3 regions of the Thalassobaculum sp. OXR-137 genome follow, and region 3 is predicted to be linked to each of the others. Evidence: riboswitches for the same ligand, from Rfam matches in the RefSeq annotation. Region 3 holds a riboswitch; each other region holds the start of a gene.

Region 1 (10,445 bases), 340 kb from region 3:
TGTTCTCGTCGCCGACCCGCTCGCGGATCTCGACATTGGCGCCGTCCAGCGTGCCGATGGTCAGCGCGCCGTTCATGGCGAACTTCATGTTCCCCGTCCCCGACGCCTCCATCCCGGCGGTGGAGATCTGCTCGCTGAGATCGGCGGCGGGGATCAGCACCTCGGCCATGGAGACGTTGTAGTTCGGCGGGTAAACGATCGCGAGCCGGTCCCTGGTCTCCTCGTCGGAATTCACGGTGCGGCCGATATCGTTGATCAGCTTGATGATCAGCTTCGCCATGGCGTAGCCCGGCGCGGCCTTGCCGCCGAAGATCCGGACGCGCGGGGCGAACGGGGCGGACGGGTTCCGCTTCATCTCGTTCCACGCGGCCGCCGCCTCGAGAATGTTCATGAGCTGGCGCTTGTACTCGTGGATGCGCTTGATCTGGATGTCGAACATCGCCGTCGGATCGACGGTGATATCCAGTTTGGTCTTCAGGAACTTGGTCAGCAGCTCCTTGTTGGTCTGCTTCGCCTTGGTGAACCGGGCACGGAAGCCCGCATCGTCGGCCAGCGGCGCGATGACCTTGAGCTGCTCCAGGTCGGTCTCCCAGCCATGGCCGACCGCTTCGGTCAGCAGACCGGCCAGCGCCGGGTTGCAGCCGGCGAGCCAGCGGCGCGGCGTGACGCCGTTGGTCTGGTTCACGATCCGGTCGGGGTGAAGCTGGTGCAGGTCGCGGAACACCGTGCGCTTCATCAGGTCGGTATGCAGCGCCGACACGCCGTTCACCTTGCGCGCGGAGATGAAGGCCAGATCGCCCATCCGCACGCTGCCGCCCTCGACGATCTTGACGCTGTCGGGGCGCGGCTTGTTGGCCGCCTGGGTGGCGTTGGCATGCGCCTCGTCGATGCGCTCGATGAGCTGCATGTGGCGCGGCAGGACCCGCTGCATCAGGTCGACCGGCCAGCGCTCCAGCGCCTCGGGCATCAGCGTGTGGTTGGTATAGTGCAGGCAGCCGCGGGCCACCAGGAAGGCCTCGTCGAAGTCCAGGCCGTGCTCGTCGATCAGGATGCGGACAAGCTCCGGGCCGGCGATGGCCGGGTGGGTGTCGTTGAGCTGCACCGCGACCTTCTCCGGCAGTTTCCGGATGTCCTTGTGATGGGCCAGGAAGCGACGCACCAGGTCGCGCAGGGACGCGGCGGTGAAGAAGAACTCCTGCTTCAGGCGCAGTTCCTTGCCCTGGGGCGTGCTGTCGTCCGGATACAGGACCCGGCTGATGGTCTCGGCCAGCACCGCGGGGGCGGCCGCTGCCAGGTAGTCGCCGCGGGAAAACGGCTCTAGATCGTAGACCTGGGTCGCCTGGGCCGACCACAGGCGCAGGGTGTTCACCCAGCGGCCGCGCCAGCCCGGGACCGGGGTGTCGTAGGCCGCCGCCAGGACCGTCTCGGCCGGCTCCCAAACCTTGCGTCCATCCTCCTTCTGGCGGACCTCGCCGCCGAAGCCGATCGGATAGACGCTCTCGGAGCGCTGGAACTCCCAGGGGTGGGCCTGGGTCAGCCATTCCTCCGGCTGCTCGATCTGCCACCCGTCGCGGAACCGCTGCTTGAACAGCCCGTGCTCGTATCGGATGCCGTAGCCGTAGGCGGCGACGCCGACGGTCGACATGCTGTCGAGGAAGCAGGCGGCCAGCCGGCCGAGGCCGCCATTGCCGAGCGCGGCGTCCGGCTCGTCGTCGACCACCTCGTCGTAGTTCACGCCGAACCGGTACATCGCCCGGCGGGCATGGTCCTCGATCCCGAGATTCAGGACGGCGTCCTCGAGCAGACGGCCGATCAGGAACTCCATGGAGAGGTAGTAGACCCGCTTTCGGTCCTCGGCGTAGACGCGGCGCGTGGTCTCGAACCAGGGGTCGACCACAAGGTCCCGCACCGCGCGCGACAGGGCCAGCCGCCAGTCCGACAGGGACGCCGCCGCGGTGGTCTTGCCGATCGAATAGAGCAGGTGGTCGTGGATGGCGCTTTCCAGATCCCCGGACGCCGTCCGCGCCCGAGCCAGGGCCTGCAATCCATGCATATGAAGTATCCCTTTGCTATCACCCGCAATATCCGGATCCCCGCCGCTTCACCGACGAATTCCGTACCCGCTACGCTGTGCTGCGTTTCCCCGCCCGTGTTTTTATCTATCGCGCGTCCGGCGATTTTCCACCGAGCGCCGCACGGGTTCCAGCGCGGAGATGTCGTTCAGATCACCGACACCAACGGGGCATTTTAGGCGCCAGTTCGGGTATTCGTCGACCGTCCCGGGAAAATTAGGCTGCTCGACCCTGGCGAACACGTCGTCGAGCTGCACAGCGATAAGGTCCGACGCCCCCTCCGCCAGCGTGGCGTGGATGCGCGCGATCCGTCCCGCGTCCAGGTCCTCCGGCGGCTCGTCGGACGCCTCGTCGACCAGCCAGTGGAGCCGGCGGCGGTCCCAGTCCCGGCGCTGCCGGGCGGCTGCAGCCATCGCATCGTCCAACTGGCCGAAGCTCTGCTGACGCTCGATCTCCCATCCCTTCCAGAACCCGCGGACCGTCGGGGTGTCGTGGGTGGAGAAACTCGCCAGCGTGCCGGCCCGGTAATCCGAAGGGTCAGTGAGGTCGCCGTCCGGATCGCGTTCGAACTGGGCCACTGAGCAGCCGTAGAGATGCGACTCGGCCAGCCGATCCCGCAGCCCTTCCGGCAGGACGCCCAGATCCTCGCCGATCATGATGCAGTTGGCGTGGAACGCCTCGACCTTGGTCATGGCCAGGAGCAGGTCCGTCGGATAGCGCACATAGGCTCCCGGCGTGCCGTCCTCCGGCACCCAGAAGCAGCGCATGAAGCCCAGCACATGGTCGATCCGGGCGAGCCCCGCATGGCCGACGACGGCGCGCATGGTGTCGACGAAGGGGCGGAACAGGTCGTTCCGCAGTCCCAGGGGCGACATGGGCGCCAGGCCCCAGACCTGACCCTTGGCATTGAACTGATCCGGCGGGGTGCCCAGCGACACGCCGCGGGCGAAGGAATTCGGCTCGCCCCAGACCTCGGCCCCGTCCGGGCGCACGCCGATGGCGAGATCCACGTACAGGCCGAGCGCCATGCCGGACGAGCGGGCCGTCCGCTGAGCATCGCCGAGCTGGCTGTCCGCAAGCCACTGCAGATAGGCGTGATACTCGACCTCCTGCGCATTCTCGGCGGCGAAGCGCAGGACGGCTGAGGCGGTCGGATGTTTCAGCGCCTCCGGCCAGACGCGCCAATCGGCGCCATGGACAAGGGACAGGGCCTCGAAGGTGGCGAAATCCTGAAGCGCCGATCCGGAACGCTGGCGGAAGGCACGGAAATCCTCCGCCTCCACCGCGTCCATCCGCCTATGCTCCTGGCGCAGCAGACGGTCCAGGGCCAGGCGGCCGCCGGGATAGTCGACCTGCGGCGTGGCACGCAGGGTCTGGCCGTTCTCCGCATCCCCCCGGGGGGCGATATGCGTGGTGTTGAGGAAGCCTCTGTGGGTCGGCGAATACGGGCTGATCGTCCCGGATGCGGCACCCAGCGCATGGACCGGATTGATGCCGAGGAAATCGGCGCCCTGACGTCCGAGCGCCTCGGCCGCCTTCCCGAGATCCCGGTAGGTCCCGATCCCCAGGTTCTCCTCGGAGCGCAGGCCGTACAGCGCCGTCGTCACGCCCCAGCGGGGCGCGGTAAGCCCCCAGGTCGACAGGTCGGGCGCCGCTTCCGGAGCGGCCACCACCAGGGTCGGGCGCTCCTGAACGATGACGACATGCAGGCCGACAGGCAGCGCCGGCAGCGCGATGACGCCCTCCTCCGAGCGGCCGCCTCGCAGCCGCTCCTCCGTACGAGGATCGGGCGCCAGCCGCCATTCGACGTCCCAGCCCTGGACCTGTAGGTCCGCCGGTTCTCCCGCCCGGACCACGACGGCAGCCGGAAGCGACCGCACCTCGGCCTCCGCCTCCAGCCGCCGCAGCGTGTCGACCGGACGCTCGGCATCCAGGCCCATCGCCGCGAGCAGCGCCCGCTTGGTGTCCGGGGAGGCGACATGCTCGACGGCGGCAAGATCGCGGTAGCGGTCGAAGATACCGGCATGGGCGGCGAGAGCGTCCAGGGCGGTGTCTGTCATTCGGTCGTCCCGTCTCGGTTCAGGGCAAAGATGACAACGCTTTCCGCGCTGACCGATTCCTCATCGCGCACCGGCCGTTCGTCCTCGGTCGGCGCCGATGTGTCGAGGCAGCGGATCCACGACCGCCCCTGCGGGGACTCCGGCATCGTAATCGGGCGATCCCGGTTCGCCGTATTGAAGGCGAGAAACACGTCATCGTCGATCAGCGACGGATCGGCCGCTTCTGCCGAGCCCCGGACCCGCAGGCAGAAGATCCCAAGGCCGGGATCGCGCCAGTTGACCCCGCCGCCCTCGAACGACCGCCAGATCACGTCGGGCTGGCCGTCCTCGGCGCGGACGCGGCCGTGCAGGAACCGTCCCTGACGTAGGGCGGGATGGGATTTCCGCAATGCCGTCAGCCGCTGGACGAAGGCGAGCAGGTCCCGATCGGCATTCGCCCAATCGATCCAGCCGATCTCGTTGTCCTGGCAGTAGGCGTTGTTGTTGCCGCCCTGGCTGTTGGCGATCTCGTCGCCGGCCAGCAGCATCGGCGTGCCCTGGGACACGAACAGCGTGGTCAGGATGTTCCGGCGGCGGCGGTCGCGGCGCGCCAGGATCTGCGGGTCCTCTGTCGGCCCTTCGGCCCCGCAATTGTCGCTGTAATTGCCCTCGTGGCCGTCGCGGTTGTCCTCGCCGTTGGCCTCGTTGTGCTTCTCGTTGTAGGCGGTGACGTCGGCCAGGGTGAAGCCGTCATGGGCGGTGATCAGGTTCAGCGAGCTCCAGGCCGGGCGCCCGCCCTCGTCGAACATCTCCGCCGAGCCCAGCAGCCGGGCGGCCAGCCCGTGGGCACCGTGCTCGTCGCCGCGCCAGAATTTCCGCACCTCGTCGCGGTAGCGGTCGTTCCATTCCGCGAAGGGGAACGGGAAGCCACCGAGACGGTAGCCGCCCGGGCCGATATCCCACGGCTCAGCGATCAGCTTCACGCCGGAGAGGATCGGGTCCTGAATCATCGCGTCGAGCAGGCCGGCGCTCGCCTCGAAGCCCTTCTCCTCGCGGCCCAGCACGGTGGCGAGGTCGAAGCGGAACCCGTCCACCCCCATCTCCTCCACCCAGTAGCGCAGGCTGTCGAGCACCAGACGGGTGACGAAGGGGTGCGAGGTGTTGAGGGTATGGCCGCAGCCGGTGTCGTCGGCGTAGTACCGCGGCCGGCCGCGCTGGAGGCGGTAATAGGCGGCGTTGTCGAGGCCGCGGAACGACACGGTCGGGCCGCGCTGGTCGGCCTCGCCGGTGTGGTTGTAGACCACGTCCATCAGCACCTCGATCCCGGCATCATGCAGACGGCGCACCGCATCGCGGAACCCTTCCGGACCGGACGGCCCGGCATAGCGGGAATCCGGCACGAAATAGGAGATCGGGCTGTAGCCCCAGTAATTCACCAGCCCCTTGTCGGCCAGGAACCCCTCGTCGAGGATGCCCTGGATCGGCAGCAGCTCGACCGCGGTCACACCCAAGGTCTTCAGGTGTTCGATGACCTTGGGATGACCGAGCGCGTCGTAGGTGCCGCGCAGCGGCTCGTCCACCGCCTCGAACTGCTTGGTCAGCCCCTTCACATGGGCTTCGTAGATGATGCTGTCGGCCCATGGGGTACGCAGGCGCGGACCGGTATCGACGGTCCCCGACGGGGCCAGCACCACGCATTTCAGCACGAAGGGCGCGCTGTCGCGGCCGTCGAAGGACAGGTCCTCGTCCGCCGCCCGCACGTCGAAGCCGTAGAGGGCATCGCTCTGCACGAAGGCGCCGTCCAGTGCCCGCGCATAGGGGTCGAGCAGGAGCTTGTTCGGGTTGAAGCGCTGACCCCGGTCCGGCGCGTATCCGCCATGGACCCGGTAGCCGTAGCGGCATCCGGCTTCCAGCCCCGGCACGAAGCCGTGCCAGATCGGCCCGCTGCGCTCCGGCAGGTCGACCTTCTCGACCTCATTGCCCTCGGCGTCAAACAGACAAAGTTCGACGCGGGCGGCGTTCTCGGAAAAGACAGCGAAGTTCACGCCCCCGTCTTCGACATGGGCGCCAAGACGGTGATAGTCGCCGGCCAGGATCTCCAATTCGGACTCCTCCAGGTGGCAAACGGACGTCGGTGTCGAGCATATCCGGTCCACAGCAAAGTGCCACCACGCGTATGCTGCAGTGCGACAGGCTTAGGGATTGGGCGAAAGAAAACCCCGTCCACGGTGACGGAGGAAACAGACCCATCGGTGCTGTTTACAACGCGGCCCGGTCCGGACGGTTCCCGCCCGGACCGGCGCATCGCAGGTGCGAACTACTTCGCGTATTTGCCGGTGAGCTGCGGTGTATAGGGACCGGACAGTCCCTTCTCCTTGTGCTGCAGGCGGCTGTCCCGCCCCCAGGTACGCTTCAGGGGATCGCTGACCGACACTTTCAGCACGCCCATCCCGGCCACTTCCAGCTCGATCCGGTCGCCGTCCATGAACGGGCTAAGGCCCCGGTGGTTGGTCCCGGTGGCGACGATGTCGCCCGGCTCCAGCGTGTGCATGGCGCTCAGCCACTCGATGCAGCGCGGGATCTTGTGCGCCATGTCGGAGGTGTTGAACGACTGGCGGACATCGCCGTTGACGCTCAGGCGGACGTCCAGGTCGTTCGGATCCACCACCTCGTCCTTGGTGACCAGGTACGGGCCGATCGGCGCGAAGGTCTCGCGCGACTTCACCTGGAAGAACTGATTGCCGGCCGGCGGCAGGTTGCGGGCCGACCCGTCGATGAAGTTCATGTAACCGAACACATAGTCCATCGCCTCGTCGGCCGAGACGTTGGAGCAGCGCTTGCCGATCACCAGCGCCAACTCCGCCTCGCCCTCGAAGACGTCGGCCGGGACGTCCGGCAGGACCATGGTGCCGCCGGTGCCGATGATCGCGCTGGGCGATTTGTGGAAGCCGTTGATCAGCGGCTTCTCGGTCAGGGTGCCGTCTTCCATGTAGTTCACGGCCATGCAGTCGATCTGCCGCGGCAGCGGGAGCGGCGGCCGGATGGTGACGGCGTCCAGGGCCACCGGCTTGCCGGCGGAAACGGCCGCCTCGATCTTGCCGCGGGTCTCCTCGTAGGTCGCGATCACCGCGTTGATCAGGCCCCGGTTGTCCAGGTGGGGCAGATGCGCGACGGCATCGGTGACGTCGACCACCCCGTCGCCGGACAGAACGCCCAGCCGCCAGTCACCGAGGTCCGGGTGATCGAAATACAGAAACTTCATGGCCGCTATCTCCCTCTGCGCCGCGCCCTTCGAACCGGGCTTGGCCGGGATCATAGGCGGCTCCCTCTTCCAAGGGAACGCATGCAGGCAGGTCGCCCGCCTCCACCTCCGAGGCCATGGCGATGCTGGTGACCGATGGCAGGGCGAAGCGGGCCACGGGCGTACCGCCGGTCACCGGGTGCAGCAGAACGACACAGGAGACCAGCGCCGTGGACCCTGCTGCGGCCAGCCCCATGAAGACCTGCTCCACGACCGGCGGCACGGCCGATTTTCGCTCCAGAACCGCGATGGCAATGCCGCACCCGGCGGTCGCCAACAGCAGGGAGAGGGTCGTCAGGCTGAGGATCAGGGAAATCGACATGAGGCGCGCCTTCTTGTTGCAACTCATTCTCAATTTCAGTATCTACAAATGAGAACCAGTCGCAACAAGGGATTTCGGCAATGGCCCAACCCTCAGAACTCAGACCCGCCCGGCGCAGTACCGCCGGGTCGCGCACTCCGATCTGCCGACTGACCACCGGAGAGGCCCTGATCGTCTGGGCGATCCGGCACTGGGTGCAGTCGGTGAAGGCCCGGCTCGACCCGCGCGACCTGCTGCGCTGCGGCTTCGCGACGATCGAGGCGGAGGACGTGAGCGACGCGGTGGACCGGCTGCTGATGGTCACCCTGCGCGAGGCGACGACGGTGCGCGACGTGGGCTGCCTGCGGTGCCCGACCCTGGGGGACGGCGAGCGCGACATCCTGGAAGCGGTCGCCCTGTCCCAGCGCGGCCGGCGCGAGGAGGCGATGGCGGTGGTTCAGTCCTGGCTCCCGCTATCGGCGGCGCTGCGGGCGTATGACGACATCGCGACCATCGGCCGGGCGCTGACCGGGGTCGACATGACGGTGCCCGTGCGCCGCAAGTCGGCACCCGACATCCGGTTGCTGGAGGGGATCGCCACCCATCCGGAATCCTCCCCCATGCTCCACTGACGGCCGGATATCCGCCGATTTCCGGCGAAATTCCTTGCATCTCCGGCCCCGAGACCGGAGACTGCGGCCGTCGTGGTGATCGCTCTCCGACAGGAGATCCGATCAGGGAAGCCGGTGAGAGACCGGCGCTGCCCCCGCAACTGTAAACGGCGAGCGACCCCCGAATAGCCACCGGACTTGCGCCGGGAAGGACGGGGGTTCGCGTCCGAGCCGTGAGCCAGGAGACCGACCGCGACGCGTCACCATCCGGCGGGCGGGGTGTTCCGACGGTAGGGCCGAGGCCCGAGCGGTGGCGATATGCGCCATCGCGATCGGACCGCCTCGCATGAGAAACGCCCTCGATCCCTCCCCAACCGCCTCGGCGACCGGACTCCGCGCCTGCGACGTCAGCCTGGATGTCGGCAACCGCGCGCTGCTCGACCGGGTCAGCCTCCACGTCCGTCCGGGCGAGGTTGTCGGTCTGCTCGGTCCCAACGGATCGGGCAAAAGCACGCTGCTGCGGATCCTCGCCCGCCTTGCCGAGCCGACCGGCGGCACGGTCACCCTGGACGACGCGCCGATGGTTGGGCTCGACCGGAGGATCACCGCCCGCACCCTCGGCTATCTGCCCCAGAGCGCCCGCAGCGAGTGGCCGATCTCGGCCCGCGAAACCGTCATGCTGGGGCGCACGCCGTTTCTCTCCCCGGTGTCCCGGATATCGGAGGCCGACCGAACGGCGGTCGACGAGGCCCTCGCCGTGACTGACACCAGCCATCTGGCCGAGCGCGCGGTGACGACCCTGTCCGGCGGAGAGCGGATGCGGGTGATGCTGGCCCGGGTGCTGGCGGGCGAGCCGACCCTGCTGCTGCTGGACGAGCCGGTGACGGGCCTGGACCCGCGCCACCAGTTGGAAGCCATGATCCTGCTCGACCGGCTGGCGCAGGATGGGCGCGGCACCCTGGTGGTGCTGCACGACCTCACCCTGGCCGCGCGGTTCTGCCATCGGGTCTATGTGCTGCACGAGGGAATGGTGGTCGCCGAGGGCCCGCCGGCTCGCGCCCTCGATGCGGCGACCATCGCCGCGGCCTTCGAGGTCGAGGCCCGGCGCATCGGCGAGGGCGACAATGCCCTTATCGTGCCCTGGTCGGTGCAAGTGAACGGGTCGGAGGATCGGAATGCCGGCCGCCGCTGACCGCATCCTCGGTCCCGCGCCGCCGCAACCGGCCGGCCGGCCCCTCCTGGTGGCCCTGGCGGTCGCCGCGTCGGTCGCGGTGCACGGCGTTGCCCTGGCAGCCGCCATCGGCTGGTGGGGCGGTCCGCAGACGACGGCGCCGGAACCGTTCGAGGTGGTGATGGTCACCCTCACCCAGCCGAACCGGACGGCCGCGCCGGGGTCCGCCATCGCCGGCGGTCCGGCACCGCAGCCGGCCGACCGCGCGGGACCGCCGGCCGTCACCATGCCCGTCGCCGAGGCCGCCGCTCCCGCGGTCGCCGCCCCCCTGCCGTTCAGCGCACCGGCCGCAACGGACAGCCCCGCCCGCCCGGTACCGGCGCCCCTACCGGCCAAGGCGATGCCGGCGGCACCCGCCCCGGCGCCGGTCCAGGTCGCCGAAGTGCGGCCCGAGGCGGCCGCTGTCGAGCGGGTCGAGACGCCGGAGCCGGTGCCGGCCCGGATCGCAGAGCCGCCGCGTCCCGTCGCCCGCCCTGCGTCACCCTCGGCGGCACCCCCTGCCGCGCCTCCCGCCGCCGTGGCGTCACGCGAGGGCGCCGCGAAACCCGCTGCGGCATCCACCGAGACCGCCTCCCCCGCCCGAGGCGCCGGACCGGCGAGCACGCCGACCAGCGTGGCGGCATTGAGCGGACTGCGAGACGATGAGGCTGGCGGCAGCAGCCCGGCCGAGTTCTCCGTCGGCTCGGCCGGCAATCCGGCCCCCGACTATCCTTTCCGGGCCCGCCAGCGCGGCTGGGAGGGGCGGGTCGTGCTGCGGGTGGCGGTCGATCGTTCCGGCCACCCGGTGCGCATCGCCGTCGCCGAAAGCAGCGGCCACGGCGTGCTCGACACCGCCGCCCATCAGACCGTCGCCACCTGGGTCTTCCGCCCGGCGCGGCGCGGCGGCCAGC
Region 2 (10,445 bases), 520 kb from region 3:
CCGCCCCGGTTGATGTCGCCGACCAAGACCACCGGAGTGCGGGTGGGGACTGCAAAGCCCATATTGGCGATGTCGCCCCGGCGCAGGTTGGCCTCGGCCGCACTGCCCGCACCTTCCACCACGACGATATCGGCCTGGGCCTTCAAATGCTCGAAGCTCTCGATCACCGGGGCGAGCAGCGATCCGCGCGTCCCCCAATACTGCCGCGCCTCCGCCACCTCCAGCGCCCGGCCGCGCAGGACGACCTGGGAGCCGGTATCGCTGTTCGGCTTGAGCAGGACCGGGTTCATGTGGACGCTGGGCGCCACGCCGCAGGCCAGGGCCTGGAGCCACTGGGCCCGGCCGATCTCCCCTGCCCCGTCCTCGGCATCCTCGGCCACGGCGGCGTTGTTCGACATGTTCTGCGGCTTGAACGGCCGCACGGTCATGCCGCGCCGCACGAAGGCCCGGCACAGACCGGCGGTGAGCACCGACTTGCCCACATCGGAGCCGGTGCCCTGAAGCATGAGCGCCTTACCGGTCATCGTCCGGCCATCCAGGAGCGCTGCACGATCCAGATGAAGACCGGCGCGCCGATCAGGGCGGTGACCACGCCGAGCTGGAGCCGTTCGCCGCCGGTCGGGATGCGGGTGAGCAGGTCGGCCACGGTGATCAGGACGGCGCCGCCCAGGGCGCTCGCGACCAGCACCCGGCCGGGCCGGTAACCGACGAAGGGCCGGACCATGTGCGGGACGACCAGACCGACGAAGCCGACGGCGCCGCAGACCGCCACCATCGCCCCCACCGAGGCCGACACGCCGAGCACCACCCGCCAGCGCAGACGGGCGACGTCGATTCCCAGGGAGCGGGTGGTCTCCTCGCCCAGGCTCAGCGCGTCCAGGCCGCGCCCGATGGTCGCCATGGCGGCCCAGCCGATGAGAACGAAGGGGGTGGCGATCGCGAGGTCAGTGGTCGTGCGGTTCTCCAGGGAGCCGAGCAGCCACAGGATCATGTCGCGCAGGGTGATCGGGTCGGGCGCCAGGTTGAAGGCGAGCGAGGTCAGGGCAGTCGCCAGGCTGGAAATGCCGATGCCGGTCAGGATCAGCACCAGCAGGCTGTCGTTGCGCGCCGCCACGGCGAAGAGCAGCACCGTCGCCACCGCCGCGCCGGCGATGGCCGCCATCGGCACCAGCAGGACCGACACCGCCGCGAGGCCGAAGCCGATCGCCACCACCGCGCCGAACCCGGCCGCCGCCGTCACGCCGATCACGCCGGGATCGGCCAGCGGGTTGCGCAGAAGGCCCTGCAGGGCGGCACCGGAAAAGCCCAACACCGCGCCCAGCAGGATACCGAGCACCACCCTGGGCAGGCGCAGTTCGAAGACGATGATGCGTTCCACCTCGGCGCCGCCGCCGCCCAGGACGAAGAGCACATCGGCCGGTGCAAGCGGCGCCGCGCCGATGCACAGGGACACCAGCGCCACGGCCACCAGCACCACGGCCAGCACCGGCAGCAGGACCCTGTCGCCGATTTCGACCGACCGGGCGCTCATCGCGTCCCGTCCAGGGTGGCGCGGATATATTCGGCGGCATCGACGGAGAACAGCCCGCTGCAGGACAGGAACCGGCCCGGCACCGGCACCGTGCGCACTTCGCCCATCATCGCGGCCAGACGCGGGTGGCGGGCCGGCGACCAGGAGGACCGGGCCACGTCGCGGTCGTCGAAGAAGCTGCCGATGAAGACGTCCGGCGGGTTCATCACCAGTTCCTCAAGCGACAGCGTGCGCCAGCCGCGATAGCCGAGCTCGGCCGCCATGTTCTCCAACCCGGCAAGGCGGATCATCCCGTCGATATCCGTGCCGGTCCCGCCGGTGGTCCCGCTCGGCGTCAGATAGAGGGCGCGCAGACCCAGACGCGGCTTGGCCTCCAGGGCGGCCATGCGGTCGCGCTGGTCGGCGATCAGGCGCGCGGCCTCCTCCGTCCGGCCCAGCGCCGCCGCCACCTTGGTCAGATTGGCGAAGATGGTCTCGCTGTCATGGCCGTAGACGATGTTCACCGTGTCGACCCCGGTGCGGTCCAGCATCGACACCAGACGCTGGTTGCCGCCCCAGAAGCGTACCACCAGATCCGGCGCGGCGAAGAGGACCGCTTCGGACACCGGCTCGATCACCGGCACGCCGGCGGCACGGTCACGGTGATAGGAGAAGGCCTGGCGGGCGCGGGGCGACACCCCGTGGATCTGCGCCCGGTCGGCCAGAGCCAGCACATACTGGTCGGCGCAGTAGTCGATGGACACCACGGCAGGCTCGGACGGCGCCGCCACAGCCGGTCCCGCCAGAAGCAGGCCGGCCAACAGGACAAGCGCCGTCCGTCCCATCGCGGCTAGCGCCGGTAGGTCAGGCGCAGGAAGCCCGCCCGGCCCTGCTGGTTGTAGAAGGACGCCGTCTTGTAGTCCTCGTCGAAGATGTTGGAGAGGGTGAAACCCACGCCCCAGTTCTCCGTCGCATCCCAGCTCGCCCGCAGATCGACCGTCGTGTAGGCGTCCAGCGTCCGGGTGTTGGCAAGGTCGTCGTAGCGCTCGCTCTCGTGGTGCACGTCGCCCCCCACCGCGAACTCGCCGAAGCCCAGGCCGAGCCCGCCGAGCTCGCGGTCAACGGACAGGGTGTAGACCTGCTCGGCCCGGCGCGGCAGCAGGTTGCCGTCGTTCGCCCCGCCGGAAGCGTTCACCGGATCGAGGAAGGTGGCGCCGGCGGAGAGCAGGAAGCCCGCCACCTCGCCCGACACGGTCAGCTCGAGGCCGGTGATCCGCGCCTTGTCCACGTTCGCCGGGGCGAAGATCGAGCTGTCGTAGGCGATCAGGTCGTCGATCTCGGTATGGAAGAGGTTGGCCCCCAGCTCGAAGCCGCCGACCGTCGCCGCGAGGCCGATCTCCGCACTCTCGGACATTTCCGGATCCAGGTCCGCGTTGCCGAAACCCGGATAGTACAGCTCGTTGAAGGACGGCGCCTTGAACGCGGTGCCGTAGGAGGCGGTGGCCCGCAGGTTGTCGGTGATGCGGTAGCCGTAGGCGGCACCGCCCGTCAGGTAGCCGCCGAACTGCTCGTTTTCGTCCACGCGGCCGCTGAGCTGCACCGTGTGGCGACCGAACTCGGCCCGGTGCTGGGCGAAGACGCCGGTATTGTCGCGGCTGTCCTCCACATACCCGGTGTCGCTGTCGACCTGATCGCGCTGGAAATCCACGCCCAGGGTCGTGACGTGATCCTGCAACAGGTACAGATCGTTCTGCAAAGACAAGACGTTGCGTTCTGTTTTGAACGTCGACTGATAGGTGCCGTCGAAGAAATTGTCGCTGTCGTCCACCGTATGACCCGCCGAGGCGGTCACGTCCCAATAGTCGGTCGGAGACGCCAGGGCACGCAGCCCGAGAACGTAGTTCACCGATTCCGACTCGTTCGAGGCCGATCCGTCGTATTCGTTTTCACTCGTCGCATAAAGACCGGTCGCTTCCACCTTGATACCATTGGAGAAAGCGTAGTCCAGTCCGCCCGTCACCGAGCTGCGCTCGAAGCCGTCCTTGTCGGGCTGGTTGGCGAAGCAGCCGCCGCCGGGGATGGCCGTGCCATTGCCGCAGGAGTTGATCCCGTCGGTGCGGATGTAATTCGTGCTCGCCGAAAACCCGATGCCGGAGGCCCGGCCGGAGAAGCCGGCGGTGCCCTCCATCGTGTCGTTGCTGCCGTAGCCGACGCTGGCATGGGCGTGGGTGGCGTCCGTCGGCTTGCGGGTGAAGATCTGGATGATGCCGCCCAGCGCCTCCGAGCCATAGAGATGCGAGCGCGGACCGCGCACCACCTCGATCCGCTCCACGTCGTCGATCGACAGGCTCTCGAAGTTGAACGTGCCGAGCGTGGCCGAGCCGACCTTCACGCCGTTGATCAAGACCAGGACATGGTCGCTCTCGGTGCCGCGCAGGAAGACCGAGGTCGCCTTGCCCACGCCGCCGTTGTTGCTCAGGGTCAGGCCCGGCACCTGACGCAGAGCGTCCGGCACGGACCGGATCTGCCGGCGCTCGATTTCGGCGCGGGTGACGACGCTGACCGGGGCCAGGGTCTCGTCGGCCGTCTCGGCGATGCGCGAGGCGGTGACAACGACCTCGTTTGAGGTGGCGACGGTGGCGCGCTCGCCGGCCGCGAGCTGTTGCGCCTTAGCCTGCTGGGCCTGGACCGGCAGCGCACCGGCGGCCACCAGCGCGGCGATCAGCGCTGCCCCCCTCAGGGATCGGCCCGATATCGGGCGGTTCTGGAAAGTCATGGCATTCTCCTCGTCCGGCGCACACCCGCGCGGCGTTGCTAAAGAGACATCGAGGAGCTGGACGGACGGGGGACGGCCACGGGTCATGCGCCACGGCCGACCCCGATCATCGCGCCCCGCGATATCGAGGTTTCACGCCGTGGCCGGTCTCCGGACTTGCGAGGCCGGGCCCAGGGGCCCCGATCCGACCGCGCCTTCCCATGCCAGGCGGCACAGTGGCGTCTTGCGGCGGATCAACCTCGCCTACCGTTGCGGGGGCAGTGCCGGAGTCTGACCGGCTTCCCGTTTCATCCCGACCCCAGATCATGGGTCGGGACACCACATGCGATTGACGGCCGGACGCTACGGTCGGGGGGTGGGCCTGTCAATCTTCCCTTTCAGCCCTTAGGGTTACTGGGAACCATGCGTCCTGAAGACCACCGGAACCCGGAAGCCTCTGATGACAGTCCAGATCAAGATCCAATCCGCCGTCGTCGGCCTGCTGGCGCTTCTCCTGGCCCTGGCGGCGCCCGCCGTGGCGCAGACGCCGGATCCGGAGGCCGTCGTCGAGGCGTTTCTGGCGGCTCGCGGCGACGGGCACGCCTGGGTGGAGGAAACCGAGGTTCCCACCCTCAACGCCAAGGGTGCTGCCGTCGTCCGGGTCCTGGAACGGGCCGAGCGTCAGGGCCTGCGCCCGTCCGACTACACCCTGCCCGCGGTCGACACGCCGGATGCCCTGGACCGGGAGGTCGGCCGGGCCCTGCTGCGCTACCTGACCGACCTGCAGGCCGGACGCATCGCCCCGAAGAAGGCCGACCCCGACCTGTACGTGTTCCGGCGCGAGGTCGACGGTCTCGCCCTTCTGGAGGCGGTGCACGCCGCGCCGGAGACCGCCAAGGCGATGGCCGATCTGGCGCCGGGCAATCCGATCTACCGTCGCCTGCGCCGTCTGCTGCTGGACTACCGGGCGCTGGCCAAGGCCGGCGGCTGGCCCGCGGTACCGGAGGGGCCGACCCTGAAGCCCGGCATGACCGACCCGCGTGTCTCCGCCGTCCGTCACCGGTTGGCCGCCACGGCGGACCTCACCCCGGTCCCAGGCGCCTCCGATCTGTACGACCCGGCCCTGGAAAGCGCGGTGCGCCAGTTCCAGCGCCGCCACGGGCTCGATTCGGACGGCGCGGTCGGCGCCAAGACCGTGGCCGCCATGAACGTCCCGGTGGAGAACAGGATCCGGCAGATCGTCCTGAACATGGAACGGTTCCGCTGGATGCCGGACGATTTCGGCGACGACCACGTCTTCGTCAACATGGCCGGGTTCGAGCTCGACTATGTGGTCGGCGGGGTCTCCCGGCTGACCATGCGGGTGATCATCGGCCGCCCCTATCGCGAGACGCCGATCTTCAGCGACCGGATCCGATATCTGGAGTTCAACCCGACCTGGAGCGTGCCGGCGAAGATCGCGGCCGAGGATCTGCTGCCGAAGATCAAGAAGGACCCGAGCTACCTGACCTCCGGCGGCTACGAGCTCTATGCCGGCTATCAGAACGACGCGCCGCGGATCGATCCGGCGACGGTGAACTGGTCCTCGATCCCGAAGGGCCGGTTCCCTTATCGCCTGCGCCAGGCGCCGGGGGAGAAGAACGCGCTCGGCCAGGTGAAGTTCATGTTCCCCAACCAGTTCGACGTCTACCTGCACGACACGCCGGCGCGCGACCTCTTCGCCAAGTCGGTGCGCAATTTCAGTTCCGGCTGCATCCGGCTGCAGAAGCCGATCACACTGTCGGAGGTGATGCTGGCGGCGGACGGCCAGGACCCCGCACAGGTCCGCAAGATCCTCGACAGCAAGAAGACGACACGGGTCAACCTGAAGACCCCCGTGGCCGTCCATCTGACCTATCTGACGGCCTGGATCGGCGAGGGTGGGACGGCCGAATTCCGCGACGATATCTACGGGCGGGACCCCCTCCTGGCCAAGGCCCTGGGTTTGCGCTGACGCCGACAAAAACGCTTGCACGGAGTCGCAAACCGAAGGAAAGAGGTTTTCTCGCGCCACGGCGCCTCGGAGACCATCGGACATGACGGAACACTTCGCTTCCTCGCCCCGACGCCGGGTTACGCGGCGGGCGGCCCTGGGCGCTTTGGCGCTTCTGATGACCGGCGGCACGCCGGCGCGCTCGGCCATTGTCGCCGCCCATGACACCCGCAAGCTGAAGATCGAGCACCTGCATACCGACGAGCGGCTCGACATCACCTATTTCCGGAACGGCCGATACGACACCGAGGCTCTGCGGAAGATCAGCTACATCCTGCGCGACCACCACGACGGGTCGGTCCACGCGATCGACCCCCGGGTGCTGGACTATCTCCACGACCTGTCGGTCCGGCTGGGCATCACCCAGCGCATCGGCATCATCTGCGGCTACCGCTCGGCCAAGACCAACGAGGCGCTGCGCGCCAGCACGTCGGGCGTGGCCAAGCGCAGCCTCCACATGCAGGGCATGGCCCTGGACATCCGCGTGCCGGGGATGCGGGTGAGCACCGTCGGCAAGGCGGCGATCGCCATGAACCGCGGCGGCGTCGGGCTCTATTCCCGGTCCAATTTCGTCCATATCGACTGCGGCGCGCCGAGGACTTGGGGGGCGTAACAGCCCCTCCTCACCCCGCCTGTCCGGGCTTTCCCGGCACGGCGACGATCGGGCGACGTTGCGCAATGGCGCATCTCCTCGGCCGCGAGACTGCGGGGTTCGATTTCGAACCCGCGCAGGCGGCCGGGGCCGAGCCGTCAAAATATCGGCTCCCATTCGCCAAATCCCAAACATCTTCAAGTTTTAAAAGACTTTTTCTCGTTTGTCAGAACGTTTGAAATTTAACGAAATTTATAGATAAATTAGTAAAATGAGGATCGTACAAATCCGTAATATCTGCAGCTCCGGCGCTCTCCTTGAGCCCTCCCGGACCTTGCATAGGACAATGGTCGGACCGGCATGTTGAGCGTCCCCCTTCCCAGCAACGAGAACGATCGGCTCGCTGAGCTGATCTGGTTCCAGATTCTGGACACCCCGCCGGAAGCCGGCTTCGACCGGATTTCACGGGCGGCGGCCCGGATCATGGAGACCCCCATCGCCTCCGTCTCCCTGGTCGACCGGGACCGGCAATGGTTCAAGTCGATCTGCGGGCTGTCCATCAGCGAGACGACGCGCGACATGGCGTTCTGTTCCTACACGATCCTGCAGCGGACCCCGATGGTGGTCGCGGACGCGCTGGAGGATTCCCGCTTCATGGACAATCCCCTTGTGACCGGAGAACCGCATATCCGGGCCTATGCCGGGGTGCCGCTGATCACCGAAGACGGGCTCGCGCTCGGCTCCCTTTGCGTCATCGACACGCGGCCGCGGCAGTTCACCGACGACCAGATGGCGTCCCTGTCGGATCTGGCCGAAACGGTCATGGACCTGATGCGCTACCGGCTGCTGCGCGCCGACGTGCGGCGGGCGACCAGCATGTTCTCGGCCCAGGTCAGCCACGAGATCCGGACGCCGCTGAACGCCGTGATCGGCTTCTCCGAGGTGCTGCGCAGCGGGATCTACGATGGCGACCCGCAGCGGGCTCAGGAATATCTGGACATCATCGCCCGCTCGGGCCGCGACCTGGCCGAGACCCTGGGGCGGCTGCTCGACGAACCCCAGGCCTGCGAAGGCTGACCGGAATCAGGCTTGGGCGGGCTGCCCGGCCACGACGCGCTTGGCCCCTGCCAGAGCAAGCTCATTGAACCCGGCCTCGTCCTCGGCGAGCTGAGCGGCGAGATCGGCGCGCATCCGCGGATCCCAGAAATCGATGATGTGCTGGGCGACCCCGGCCACCGCCTCGTCCCTGGGATAGGGTTTGTGGAAGTCGGCGATCTGGTTCGCCATGCGGACGATATCCTGGCGCTTCATGCCACCTTCTCCGTGCGTGTTCCGGTGCCGGGCTCGAACACCATGATCCCCTCGGCGGCGAGGCTCGCCAGCCCCATCCCGCAGCGGCCGGCCACGTCGATCGCCAGCTTGCTGGGCGCCGACACCGCGGCCAGGAACGGCGCGCCGGCGATGGCCGCCTTCTGAACCAGCTCCACGCTGATCCGGCTCGACATCAGGATGAAGCCGCCGCGGGCGTCCCTTCCGTCGCGGGCGAGCGAACCGATCAGCTTGTCCAGGGCGTTGTGCCGGCCGATATCCTCGCGCACCCGCTCGATTGTCCCGTCCGAAGCGCAGAAGGCGGCGGCGTGGGTGGAGTGGTTGGAGCGGTTCATCACCTGGACGTCGCGCAAAGCGTCATAGGCGCGAGTCAGCGCCTCGGCCTCCGGCGTGCGGCCCTGCACTCGCGGTGGGCGCGGCACGGCGGCCTCGATGGTCTGGGCGCCGCAGATGCCGCAGCCGGAGCGGCCGGCGATGGAGCGTTTGCGGTCCTGGGCGGCGTCGGCATAGCGCTCCGCCACCCGCAGGTTCAGCAGGTAGCCGTCCCCCGCCTCACCGATCCGCAGGCTCTCGATCTTGGCCGCCGAGGGCACGATGCCTTCCGTCAGCGCGAAGCCGACGGCGAAATCCTCCAGATCGGCCGGGGTCGCCATCATCACGGCAAAGCTGTCGCCGTTGACCAGCACGGCGACCGGCGTCTCCTCCGGCACCTGCCAGGCCTGCGGCCGCACACCGTCCTCCGTCAGCAGCGTGCCGGTGACCTTGGGCGAGACGTCGCTCGCGGAGCCGTCGAGGCGCCGGATCTCCATCACGCGCTCCCGCTCATTCCGCCGCCACCACGAACTGGCGCTCATGGACGTCGCGGAAGTGCTCCTGCCAGTCGGAGGGCTGGTTCGACTTGCTCACCTGCACCGCCGTCACCTTGTATTCAGGACAGTTGGTCGCCCAGTCGGAATACTCGGTGGTGATGACGTTGGCGCCGCTCACCGGGTGGTGGAAGGTCGTGTAGACGACGCCCTGGGGCACCCGGTCGGTGATGGTCGCGCGCAGGGCGGTGGCGCCGATGCGCGAGCCGACGCTGACCATGTCGCCCTCGCCGATCCCCCGCTCCTCGGCGTCGTGCGGGTGGATCTCCAGGATGTCCTCCGGATGCCAGCGGCCGTTCTCGGTGCGCCGTGTCTGGGCGCCCACATTGTACTGGCTGAGGATCCGCCCGGTGGTCAGGATGAGCGGGAAGTGACGGTTGGTGCGCTCGTCTGTGGCGACGTATTCGGTCACCATGAACCGGCCCTTGCCGCGCACGAAGCCGTCACGGTGCATGGTCGGCGTACCGTCCGGCGCGGCGTCGGTCACCGGCCATTGCAGCGACGCGCCGCCGTCGAGCCGGGCATGGCTGACCCCAGCGAAGGTCGGCGTCAGGGCGGCGATCTCATCCATGATCTCGGCCGCCGAGGCGTAGGACATGGCCCCGTAGCCCATGGCGTTGGCGAGGCGGCAGACCGCCTCCCACTCGCTGAGGCCGGTCGCCTCCTTCATCACCGGGCGCACCCGGTTGATGCGCCGCTCCGCATTGGTGAAGGTGCCGTCCTTCTCCAGGAACGAGGTGCCCGGCAGGAACACATGGGCGTAGCCGGCGGTCTCGTTCAGGAACAGGTCCTGCACGACGACGCAATCCATCGCCTCCAGCGCCGCCGTCACATGCACGGTGTTCGGGTCGGACTGGGCGATGTCCTCGCCCTGGATGAAGATGCCGCGATAGGTACCGTCGATGGCGGCGGCCAGCATGTTCGGGATGCGCAGCCCCGGCTCGGCCAGCAGCGGCCGGCCCCAGGCCTTTTCGAACAGCGCGCGGGTGGCGTCGTCGGAGACGTGGCGGTAGCCGGGGAACTCATGCGGGAAGCTGCCCATGTCGCAGGAGCCCTGCACGTTGTTCTGGCCGCGCAGCGGATTTACGCCCACGCCCTCGCGGCCGATATTCCCGGTCGCCATGGCGAGGTTGGCCATGGCCATGACCATGGTCGAGCCCTGGCTGTGTTCGGTCACCCCGAGGCCGTAATAGATCGCCCCGTTGCCGGCGGTGGCGAAGAGGCGGGCGGCGGCGCGCAGGGTCTCCGGCTCGACGCCGATGCGCTCGGCCAGGGCTTCCGGGGAGTTGCGCTCCTCGGCGACGAAGGCCCGCCAGCGCTCGAAATCGGCATCCTCGCAGCGCTCGGCCACGAATTTCTCG
Region 3 (10,445 bases):
GGTCGGCGCAGGACCTGTCGCGGATCGTGGAGATCGTGCGGGAGGGGGCCAAGGAGGACTGACGCTCTGACCCATCCCTCTTCAAGTCACTCCCCAAGAAACATCTGGGGAGTGATCGGCAAGGGGGTACGGGAAATGAAGCCTCCGCCGTTCAGACCTCGACCTCGATGGTCCCGATCGGTTGTGTGCAGCAGGCGAGCACATAACCCTCCTCCACCTCGTCCTCGCGGATGCCGCCGTTATGGACCATGTGGGTCTGGCCGGACGCCACCTTGATCTTGCACGTGCCGCAGACGCCGAACTGACAGCCGCTCGGAATATTGAGCCCGGCTTCGCGCGCCACCGACAGGATGGTGTCGGTCTCGTGGCACGACGCCTCCAGGTCCGAGGCCAGGAAGCGGATGCGCGCCTTCTTGCTCTCGTCGGGGATCACGTCGTCCGGCTCGTCCACTGCCGCCGGATCGGTCACCGGGGCGTGGAAGCTCTCCTCGTGATAGCGCTCCATGTCGAAGCCGGCGGCATTCAGCACGTCGCGCACCGCCTGCATGAAGGCGGCCGGTCCGCAGCAGAAGATCTCGCGCTCGAAATAATCCGGCGCGATCAGCTCCAGCATCAGCCCGTTCAGCCGTCCGCGATAGCCGGTCCACACGCTGTAGGGGTCCGGCTCGCTGACCACCCAGGCGAGGTTGAAGGACGGCACACGGGCCGCCATGCGTTCCAGCTCGGCCCGGAAGATGATCTCCGAGGGGCGCCGGGCGCAGTTGATGAAGGCGATGTCGCAATGCCGGCCCTGGTCGAAGAACCAGCGGGTCATCGACATCATCGGCGTGATGCCCGACCCGGCGGAGATGAACAGGTATTTGTCCGACGGCCAGGTATGGCAGGAGAAGAATCCGGCCGGCCCGAAGGCCTTCAGCCTTCCACCGACCTGCAGATTGTCGAACAGCCAGCGGGTGCCCACGCTGTCGTCCTGCAGCTTCACGGTGATGGCGATCAGCATCGGCCGCGACGGGCTGGAGGACAGGGTATAGGTCCGGTGCACCGTGCCCGACGGCAGCGGGATCTCCAGGGTGATGAACTGGCCCGGCTGATAGCGGAACCAGCTCTCCTCCGGCGTCTGAAAGCAGTAGGTGCGGGCACTGGCGGTTTCCGGCAGCACCGCCACGCATTCCAGCATCTGCGACTGGGCGTTCCAGGGAACCAGCTCGTCCAGATTGCGGAAGCGCGGCAGGGCCTCGATCGACCGCATGGTCACGCGACCTCGCTACGGCGCTCCGGGGTGCCGCCGAGACGGCGGCGCATGATGCCGGTGTACCAGTCGACGAACTGGATCACCCCGGCCTCCTGGGTCGGCGAGTACGGACCCGGCTGATAGGCCGGAGAGTTCACACCGATCTGGTTCTCCTCGACCACCTTGCGGTCCTGGTCGTTGGTGGCGAGCCAGACCTTGGTCAGCTCGTCGAGGTCGTAATCCACCCCCTCCACCGCATCGCGATGCACCAGCCACTTGGTGGTGACGGCGGTCTGCAGCGGGCCGACCGGCAGCACCCGGAACGAGATCGCATGGTCGCCGAGCACGTGGTTCCAGGTGGTCGGGTAGTGGTAGAGCAGCAGCGCGCCCAGGCCGGAGCCGCGGACCGCGTCGCTGAGCGGCCGCTTCACGGCCGCCTTGCCCGACAGGGTGTAGCTCTCCGCATTGCGCAGCAGCGGCATGCGGGTGATGCGGTACTGGGCGTCATCGGCCATGTCGAAGCCGCTCGGCAGGCCCAGCGCGCGGCATTTGTCCCACAGCGCGATAAGGGCCGGATCGCCTTCGCTGGCGTTCGGATCGGCATGGGTGACCGTGTCGGGGAAGGTGCGGCAGAGCTCGGGATGGCTGCCGGCGCAGTGATAGCACTCGCGGTTGTTCTCCCAGACCAGCTTCCAGTTGCCGTTCTCGATGATCGTGGTCTCGTGCACCACCTTGGCATCGCGCAGCCGGTGCGGGGCCAGATACGGCTCGATCATCGCGCGGATCGGGGCGAAGTCGGGGGCATGGTCGGCGACGCATATGAAGAGATATCCCGCCACGCCCTCGCAATGCACCGGCTTCAGCCCGTAGGACGCGGGGTCGAAGCCCGGGCCCATGTCGCGGGCGAAGAGCAGCCGGCCGTCGAGCTCGTAGGTCCACTGGTGATAGGGGCAGACCAGCTTGGCCACCGCCCCTTTCTCCGCCGAGCACAGGCGGGAGCCGCGGTGGCGGCAGGCATTGTGAAAGGCGCGGATCTCGCCGTCGGCGCCGCGGATCACGATCACCGGATAGGCGCCGACCTGGACCGTCAGGTAGCAGCCGGGCTTGGCAAGCTCGCAGTCATGGCCGACGAACAGCCAGTCGCGGTAGTAGATCAGCTCCAGGTCCAGGGCGTAGGTCTCGGGCGAGACGTACAGGTCCCGCTCCAGGCTGAAGCCGGATTTCTGGCGAAGAAGAAGTTCCTGAGTCCGAAGCCGCGCATCCATCACATCACCCCGCGTCGAAGACACGTTTCACAAAGGCGGGTCCGGTGGATGGGATCGGCGCCGGCGGCCGGCGGTCCTGAGAGCGGACATGCCGACGCACAGCCCGCCGATCGCCCACCGCGATCCCCTGGCCGTTCCGAGGCTGGTTTCCGGACTCTGAAGCGGTCCTTTCGGACCCGCGCGGCGCCTTCCCGGTCATCCCAGTGGCTCTTTGCCGCGCTGCGCACTCCAATACCGTTGCAGGGGCAGTCCCGGGATTTCACCGGCTTCCCAATTCTCCGCCCGCCGGCTCCTCCAGGCCGGACGGACAGCACCTCGACAGACTAAGGCTACGCCCGATCGGGCCCAGGCGTTGCGTCCCAGCGCGACCTGAGTTTGTCCGCCGACGACATACCCGGCGGCACAGGAAACGATTGACGGCGCAGCGCAAATCATTACTAAATGCAGCGTTCACGGTCTCTGGATGACCAACATCTAGGGCTAAGAGGGAATCCCGGTGCGCCTTCGGGCAAAGCCGGAGCTGCCCCCGCAACTGTTAGCGGCTAGCGGCTGTCGAGAGGGGTCACTGGTGTCCATGGGACGCTGGGAAGGCCAGACAGTCGTTCGGACCCGCGAGCCAGGAGACCTGCCGTGAGCGCATATCCGTCCCGGGCGGGGTGATCCGGAAGGCGCTTGCTGGGCTGTTGCCCATTCCCGCAGGCCCTGCCGACTCCCCCTCCACCGACACGAGGGGTGTCCATGTCTACGCAACTGGCCTACGACTTCGACGAATCCGGCAATTTCCCGCCCGCTCCCATCGCGCCGAAAGCGGCGGCCCCAAGGCCTGCCGCAGCGAAAGCAGAGCCGCAGCGGGCACCCCTGCCGCGTCCGCTGGCCAAGGCGCCGACGCCGGACGATCTGGTGCTGGACCGGAGCCGCGATTCGCTGCTGACCGAGTTCGGCAAGGCCACCCTGCGCGACCGCTACCTGATGCCGGGCGAGGACTTCCAGGCAATGTTCGCCCGGGTCTCCTGCGCCTATGCCGACGACATCGACCACGCCCAGCGGCTGTACGACGCCATGTCGCGGCTGTGGTTCATGCCGGCGACCCCGATCCTGAGCAACGGCGGCACCACCCGCGGCCTACCGATCTCCTGCTTCCTGAACACCGTGCCGGATTCCCTCGACGGCATCGTGAACACCTGGAACGAGAACGTCTGGCTGGCGGCGAACGGCGGCGGCATCGGCACCTATTGGGGCAAGGTCCGCTCCATCGGCGAGCAGGTGAAGGGCACCGGCGAGACCTCGGGCATCATCCCCTTCATCCATGTCATGGACGGCCTGACGCTGGCGATCAGCCAGGGTTCCCTGCGGCGCGGCTCGGCGGCGGTGTATCTCGACATCCACCACCCGGAGATCGAGGAGTTCCTCGAGATCCGCAAGGCCAGTGGCGACTTCAACCGCAAGGGCCTGAACCTGCATCACGGCATCAATGTCACCGACGATTTCATGGAGGCGGTGCGTGACGGCGCGATGTTCGACCTGAAGAGCCCGAAGAACGGTGAGGTCATGCGCCAGGTCGATGCGCGCCAGCTCTGGCAGCGAATCCTGGAGACCCGACTGCAGACCGGCGAGCCGTACCTGCTCTACATCGACAGCGTGAACAACAACCTGCCCAAGCATCAGCGCGAGCTGGGGCTGAAAGTCTCCACCTCCAACCTGTGCAGTGAGATCACCCTGCCGACCGGGGCCGATCACCTGGGCGAGGAGCGCACCGCCGTGTGCTGCCTGTCGTCGCTCAACATCGAGACCTGGGAGCAGTGGAACGAGGAGCCGGGCTTCGTCGAGGACGTGCTGCGGATGCTCGACAACGTGCTGACCAGCTTCATCGAGAACGCCCCGGACGGCATGTCCCGGGCGCGCTACTCCGCCATGCGGGAGCGCTCGGTCGGTCTCGGCGTCATGGGCTTCCACTCCTTCCTGCAGGCCCAGGGAATCCCGTTCGAAAGCGCCCTGGCCAAGTCCTGGAACATGCGGATCTTCAAGAAGATCCGGCGCGAGGCCGACGCCGCGTCCGTGGCACTGGCCGAGGAACGCGGTCCCTGCCCCGACGCCGCCGAGCGCGGGATGCAGAGCCGGTTCAGCCACAAACTGGCGATCGCCCCGACCGCGTCCATCAGCATCATCTGCGGCGGCACCAGCGCCTGCATCGAGCCGATCCCGGCCAACATCTACACCCACAAGACCCTGTCCGGCGCCTTCACCGTGCGCAACCCGCACCTCAAGAAGCTGCTGGCGACCAAGGGCGCGGACACGCCGGAAACCTGGGAGAGCATCCTGGAGCATGAGGGCTCGGTGCAGCATCTCGACTGCCTGACGGAAGACGAGAAGTCGATGTTCCGCACCGCCTTCGAGATCGATCCGCGCTGGCTCATCGACTTCGCCGCCGACCGCGCGCCCTTCATCTGCCAGAGCCAGTCGCTCAACCTGTTCCTGCCGGCCGACATCCATAAGTGGGACCTGCACATGCTGCACTGGACCGCTTGGGAGCGGGGCATCAAGAGCCTGTACTATTGCCGCTCCAAATCGGTCAGCCGGGCCGGCTTCGCCGGGCAGTTGGAGAAGGTCGAACGCCAGGCCTTCACGGTCGAGCCGACCGATTACGAGGAGTGCCTGTCATGTCAGTGATTCCCGACTCCCTGGTCCATCTCGACCCGCGCGAGCTGATCGGCACCGGCCGGGTCGGCCTGCTGGAATCGACCGGCACCTACGACGTCAGCCGCTACGGCTGGGCCTACGAGTTCTGGAAGCGCCAGCAGCAGACCCACTGGATGGGAGAGGAAGTCCCGCTCGGCGGCGACCTGAAGGACTGGGCCTCGCCGCGGGTCTCCGAGGCGGAGCGGGCCCTGCTGACCCAGATCTTCCGCTTCTTCACCCAGTCGGACGTGGAGGTGGGCGACAACTACCTGAAGCGCTACATCCCGATTTTCCAGCCGCTGGAAATCCAGATGATGATGGCGGCCTTCACCAACATGGAGACCGTGCATATCGACGCCTATGCCCTGCTGCTGACCACCCTGGGCATGCCGAAGGCGGAGTTCGAGGCGTTCCGCGACTACGACGCCATGCGCTCCAAGGCCGACTACATGCACACCTTCGGCGTCGGCACGGTCGGCGACGTGGCGCGTACCCTGGCGATGTTCGGCGCCTTCACCGAAGGCATGGCGCTGTTCGCCAGCTTCGCCATGCTGCTGAACTTCCCGCGCCACAACAAGATGAACGGCATGGGCCAGATCGTGAGCTGGTCGGTGCGCGACGAGAGCCTTCATTGCGAGGGCATCGTGCGGCTGTTTCACGAGTGGAACCGCGAGACCGGCGCGCTCACGCCGGCGGTGCGCGACGACATCGTCGACGTGGCCAAGACCATGGTCGGGCTGGAGGAGAGCTTCGTCGATCTGGCCTTCGAGCTGGGCGAGATCGAGGGCATGACGGCGCAGGACATCAAGGACTACGTCCGCTACATCGCCGATTGGCGCCTGACCCAGCTCAAGCTGCCGACGGTCTTCGGCAATTTCGAAGTGGCCGAGGGCGGCTACCGCCAGCTCAAGCCGCATCCCCTGCCCTGGCTGGTGGAGATCCTGAACGGGGTCGAGCACGCGAATTTCTTCGAGCAGCGGGCGACCGAATACTCCAAGGCCGCCAGCCGCGGCAGCTGGGACGGCGCCGATGGCGTGTGGTCGATGTTCGAGGGCCGCAAGCGGGCTTAGGCCGACTGTCGGATTAGCCTGGCCCTTCGACACGTCGTTCCGCTCCTGCTCAGGGCGAGGTCCTTGTTTGATTGTATGATGACCTCGCCCTGAGCAGCCCCGGATCACATCCGGGGCGTGTCGAAGGGCCGGGCTACAGTACTGCTCGAAATGCAAAAGAGGCGGCCCGCGGGCCGCCTCTTCGCTTGAGAGATAGTTTTCCTGAGGCTTACCAGGTCGCCTTCAGGGTCAGCATGACCTCGCGGCCGGCCCCGTAGGAGCAGACGTATTCGGTCTGACAGCCTGTCACGTAGCGCTTGTCGGCGACGTTGGTGGCCGAGAGGTTCAGGTCCAGGTTCTCGGACAGCTCATACCCCGCGTACAGGTCGAACAGGGTCGCGTCCGGCACGGTCAGCGTGTTGGCGTCGTTGGCATAGCTCTCGCCGCGGTGGCGCACGCCGGCGCCGATCGACACGCCGTCCAGCAGCGGGCCCTGGAAGGCGTATTCCGCCCGCAGCGTCAGCTCGTGGTCCGGGATCAGGGTCGGGGTGTTGCCGATCAGCGAGGCATCGGTGTCCTCGGTCACCTCGGCGTCCAGCACCGTCGCCGTCGCCGCCAGGGTCAGGCCGAAGCCGAACTGGTAGCCGCCCTCGAACTCGAACCCGGTCGAGCGCACCGCGCCGAGCTGGTTGTAGTTCGGGAACGCCCCTGTCACCACGTTCTCCCGGTCGATCTGGAACACCGCACCCATGAGGTAGAAATTCTCACCCTCCGGTGCCCATTTCACGCCAGCCTCCACCTGCTCGCCGGTCTCCGGCTCGGTCACACCGTTGGCCGGCGAGGTGATCAGCGGGTTGAAGAAGCTCGAGTAGCTGACATAGGGCGTGATGCCGAGCGGGAACTCGTAGCCCACCGCCGCGCGCCAGGAGCTTTCGCTGTCGCTGCGCTCGAACCCGGCGGCACCGTCCTGCTCGGTCTCCACGAAGTCGTGGCGCAGGTTGCCGGTGACGATCCAGCCGTCGCCGAAACGGAGCTGGTCCTGCACATACAGGCCGGTCTGCGACTGGGTCGTCGTCGCGTCCTGATACGGTGCGCCGAGGGTCGGGGTGCCCGGGTTGGTCGGGTTGACCACCTGATTGGTGCCGAAGCCCGAGGCCTGGGTCTCGTCGAGCCAGTAGTAGCGGGCATCCAGACCGAACAGCAGGTCGTGGCTGACCGGACCCGTATGCACCGTGCCGTAGTAGCGGATATCGGTCTGGGCGGTGCGGACCAGGGTGTCGTGCTCGAAGGCGATCAGGCTGAGGGTGCCCTGGGCGTCGCTCGGCGTGGTTGCGTAGCCGGCATAGCCGAACGGGTAGTAGTAACGCTCCTCGACGCTGGCCACTCCGGCGCGGCCGATGCCGGTCAGGGTGAAGTTGTTGTCGAAGGTATGCTCGGCGATGGCGGTCGCGGAGAACTGCTCGCGCTTGTAGCTGTCCCACTCCTCGTCGGAGAAGTTGGCGTCCCGGTCGATATAGCCGAACTGGTCGGTCGCGGTGACGGTGCCGGCATAGGGCAGGAACGTGCTGCCGTTATGTTTCTCGTCGGCCACATGGGCATTGGCCAGCAGGGTGACCTCGGTGCCGTGGCTGGTCTCGAACTTGTAGGACGGGGCCAGGGTGCCGCGCACGCCCTCGTTCGGGTCGTCGTATTTGTCGCCGCCCTTGATCTTGCCGATCACGCGGTAGGCCTGGCCGTTCTCCAGCGGATCGCCGTAGTCGAAGGACAGCGATGCGGCCGGTGCATCCTCGATGCCGAGGACGACCTCGCGCACCCGCTCGCCCGGCCGCTTGGAGATGTAGTTGACGATGCCGCCCGGGTTGGACCCGCCGTACAGCGCCGAGGACGGTCCGCGCAGGACTTCGATCCGCTCCAGCGCGTAGGGGTCGATATAGAACGAGCCGAAGGCGAAGGAGAGGTTCTGGGCGTTGTCCAGGTAGGTGCCGGTCTGGTCGGCCTGGAAGCCGCGGATCCGCAGCCAGTCGTAGTCGGTGTCGTTGCCGAACACGTCGGCGGTCACGCCGGGGGTGTAGCGCAGCGACTCGCTGACGCTGTCGGCGTTGAACCGCTCCAGATCCTCGCGGCCGAGGATCGAGAGGGACTGGGGCACCTCGGTGGCGAAGACCGGGGCCTTGGATCCGGTGACGGTCGGCGGATTGTTGCTGTCCCCCACCGGGCCGGTCGCGTCCTCCTGATTGCCGAGGACCTTCAGCGGCTCGAGAACGATGGTCTTGCCGGCGTCCTGCGCCAGGGCGGATCCCGCGGTCGGCACCATCAGGGCGGACAGGACGAAACGCAGGGCCAGGCCCCGTTTGAAAACCGATGTGCTCATGTGGCGATACCCCCAGTAAGGCGCGCCGTCCGCAGCGGTCCCCCTGGACACCGGACGGCGATAAGCGATCGTTCGCCCTGCTTAGGGTCGGGCCGTTCGGCTGTCTTGAACGAACGCCCCGGCTTTTGAACATTCGTGCCGCTTGGTCCAGCGGCCGGGCGACATGCCGGTCGCATGCCGGAAGCACCGGCTGAAATGCGCCTGATCGGCAAAGCCGGTATCGTGGGCCACCTGGGACAGCATGGCCCCCTCGCTGAGCAGCCGCTGGGCCTGCTTGATGCGGGTGCCCATTACCCATTGGTGCGGCGGCATCCCGGCCAGCTCCTTGAACCGCCGGGTGAAGCGGGAGCGCGACATTCCGGCCAGCGAGGCAAGCTCCTCGACGCTGGGATGCCGGTCGAGCCGGCCGCGGACGTGATCCATCACTTCGTCCAGCCAGGCGGGCGTCGCCCGGGCGGCGCTGAGCTGCGCGCCGAGATGGAAGAACTCGTGGATCACCCCGCAGGCCAGCGCCTCGCCGTAGCCGGCCGGTCGCTCGGGCCGCCGGCACTCGTCCGCCAGCAGGGCGCAGAGCCGGCGCAGCTCGATGCTGTCGGGCAGGAACAGGGCCTGGTCGAGGCTCACCTGCGGTCCGACGAGCGCCCGCAGGCGGTCGGCGTCCACATGGATGTCGATATGTTCGAGGTCGCCGGCCGCGGCCAGCCGGCCGCACAGGGCCATGCCGGCCGGCACGAAGAACGCGCTGCACAGCGCAGACACGGCACCCTCGGCCGGGCTCAGCGCGATCTGCGCCCCGTCGAACAGCATCACGAAGCGCGGATCCGGCGAGACGTAGCGGCCGCCCGCCCCCTGCCCGGCCTCGACCCGCCACAGGTCTATCGCCATCCAATCGAACTTCAGGCAGCTCACCGCGGCCAGCGGCACGATCCGCTCCACGGTCGATGTCATCCTTGGCTTGAACTGCAACGCCCGCTCCGCCGAACAGTATTGAGATCCGTTCGCAGTATACCCCAGGAATTTGCAAATGAGAACGATTCGCATGTCTCTCCCGGGCGGGCGGGTTCGGGCGGGTGGGTTAGGAATGCCCCCGTTTGATTGGATTTGGCGTCGTATTCATTCGTTGATTATCGTAAGACCATATAACTCGGACGTAATTATCCACGTCCATCAAGGACCTAGCGCCGGCGCGCCGCATCGGAGCGTCCCGAAAGACCGAATATAGAGGTGCCCATGGCCCAGGCCGTCGAGATCGCCCAGAAACTCAAACTGACGTCGATCGCGCTCGGCTGCCTGACGCGCAAGGAACTCTGCTCGGCCTTCGCCCGGGTCAACCCGAATACCCTGATGACCCTGCAGAACAGCTACAACTGGCAGAGCGGCCGCTCGATCCCGCGCAGCTTCAGCATCTTCGAAGACTGGGCGGCCGCCCTGGGGATCGATCAGGGACCGCATTTCGTGATGTCCAGCAGTCTGGGCGAGTTCGTGCGGGTCCTGGGAGAAAAGTTCAGCCTGCCGGCCGATCTCCTCAAATCCTTCGGCTACGACGGCCCTGCCGCGCCGTCCGCCGACCTTCCTCCCCGGGACGATGGCGGCAGCATCTGGACGGGCGGCGGACTGCTCCGGGGCAGTTTCCTGGCCGTGTCGCCTTCGTGGTCGCCGTCCCAGCGCGGTCGGCTGGTCTGCGGTCCGCTGACCATCGATGTCGTCAACGAAACCCTGGTTGCCAGCTATCAGGAGTCCGTGCTGGGTCAGACCGTCCCGTTTTCGGGAACCGGCACGACCGACGGACGGACCTGCCAGTTGATGCTGCGGTGCCCGGCCACCGGCGACGGCTTCCTCATGGCGTTCCACCT

What was found. A riboswitch is a leader RNA that binds a small molecule or an ion and turns the genes downstream of it on or off. The one in region 3 is predicted to bind cobalamin.
Region 1: it holds a riboswitch for cobalamin, as region 3 does, so the genes downstream of both, T8K17_RS24075 (ABC transporter ATP-binding protein) here and T8K17_RS22510 (aromatic ring-hydroxylating dioxygenase subunit alpha) in region 3, are expected to answer to the same signal.
Region 2: it holds a riboswitch for cobalamin, as region 3 does, so the genes downstream of both, T8K17_RS20175 (TonB-dependent receptor domain-containing protein) here and T8K17_RS22510 (aromatic ring-hydroxylating dioxygenase subunit alpha) in region 3, are expected to answer to the same signal.

What each region holds. Positions count from the first base shown of each region.
Region 1 is NZ_CP139715.1:5,190,632-5,201,076, forward strand. Features, by position in the region: gene T8K17_RS24045 (glycogen/starch/alpha-glucan phosphorylase) at 1-2,053, opposite strand, end outside; gene malQ (4-alpha-glucanotransferase) at 2,156-4,132, opposite strand; gene glgX (glycogen debranching protein GlgX) at 4,129-6,213, opposite strand; gene T8K17_RS24060 (fumarylacetoacetate hydrolase family protein) at 6,429-7,373, opposite strand; gene T8K17_RS24065 (hypothetical protein) at 7,336-7,734, opposite strand; gene T8K17_RS24070 (hypothetical protein) at 7,815-8,345, shown strand; cobalamin riboswitch at 8,402-8,594, shown strand; gene T8K17_RS24075 (ABC transporter ATP-binding protein) at 8,671-9,516, shown strand; gene T8K17_RS24080 (TonB family protein) at 9,500-10,445, shown strand, end outside.
Region 2 is NZ_CP139715.1:4,328,990-4,339,434, forward strand. Features, by position in the region: gene T8K17_RS20160 (cobyric acid synthase) at 1-524, opposite strand, end outside; gene T8K17_RS20165 (iron ABC transporter permease) at 521-1,531, opposite strand; gene T8K17_RS20170 (ABC transporter substrate-binding protein) at 1,528-2,331, opposite strand; gene T8K17_RS20175 (TonB-dependent receptor domain-containing protein) at 2,361-4,286, opposite strand; cobalamin riboswitch at 4,410-4,624, opposite strand; gene T8K17_RS20180 (L,D-transpeptidase family protein) at 4,726-6,258, shown strand; gene T8K17_RS20185 (DUF882 domain-containing protein) at 6,341-6,910, shown strand; gene T8K17_RS20190 (GAF domain-containing sensor histidine kinase) at 7,250-7,966, shown strand; gene T8K17_RS20195 (formate dehydrogenase subunit delta) at 7,973-8,200, opposite strand; gene fdhD (formate dehydrogenase accessory sulfurtransferase FdhD) at 8,197-9,027, opposite strand; gene fdhF (formate dehydrogenase subunit alpha) at 9,041-10,445, opposite strand, start outside.
Region 3 is NZ_CP139715.1:4,847,222-4,857,666, forward strand. Features, by position in the region: gene T8K17_RS22500 (NAD(P)-dependent oxidoreductase) at 1-62, shown strand, start outside; gene T8K17_RS22505 (hybrid-cluster NAD(P)-dependent oxidoreductase) at 152-1,249, opposite strand; gene T8K17_RS22510 (aromatic ring-hydroxylating dioxygenase subunit alpha) at 1,252-2,496, opposite strand; cobalamin riboswitch at 2,619-2,829, opposite strand; cobalamin riboswitch at 2,933-3,144, shown strand; gene T8K17_RS22515 (ribonucleoside-diphosphate reductase subunit alpha) at 3,235-5,163, shown strand; gene T8K17_RS22520 (ribonucleotide-diphosphate reductase subunit beta) at 5,154-6,242, shown strand; gene T8K17_RS22525 (TonB-dependent siderophore receptor) at 6,451-8,592, opposite strand; gene T8K17_RS22530 (AraC family transcriptional regulator) at 8,674-9,540, opposite strand; gene T8K17_RS22535 (hypothetical protein) at 9,823-10,445, shown strand, end outside.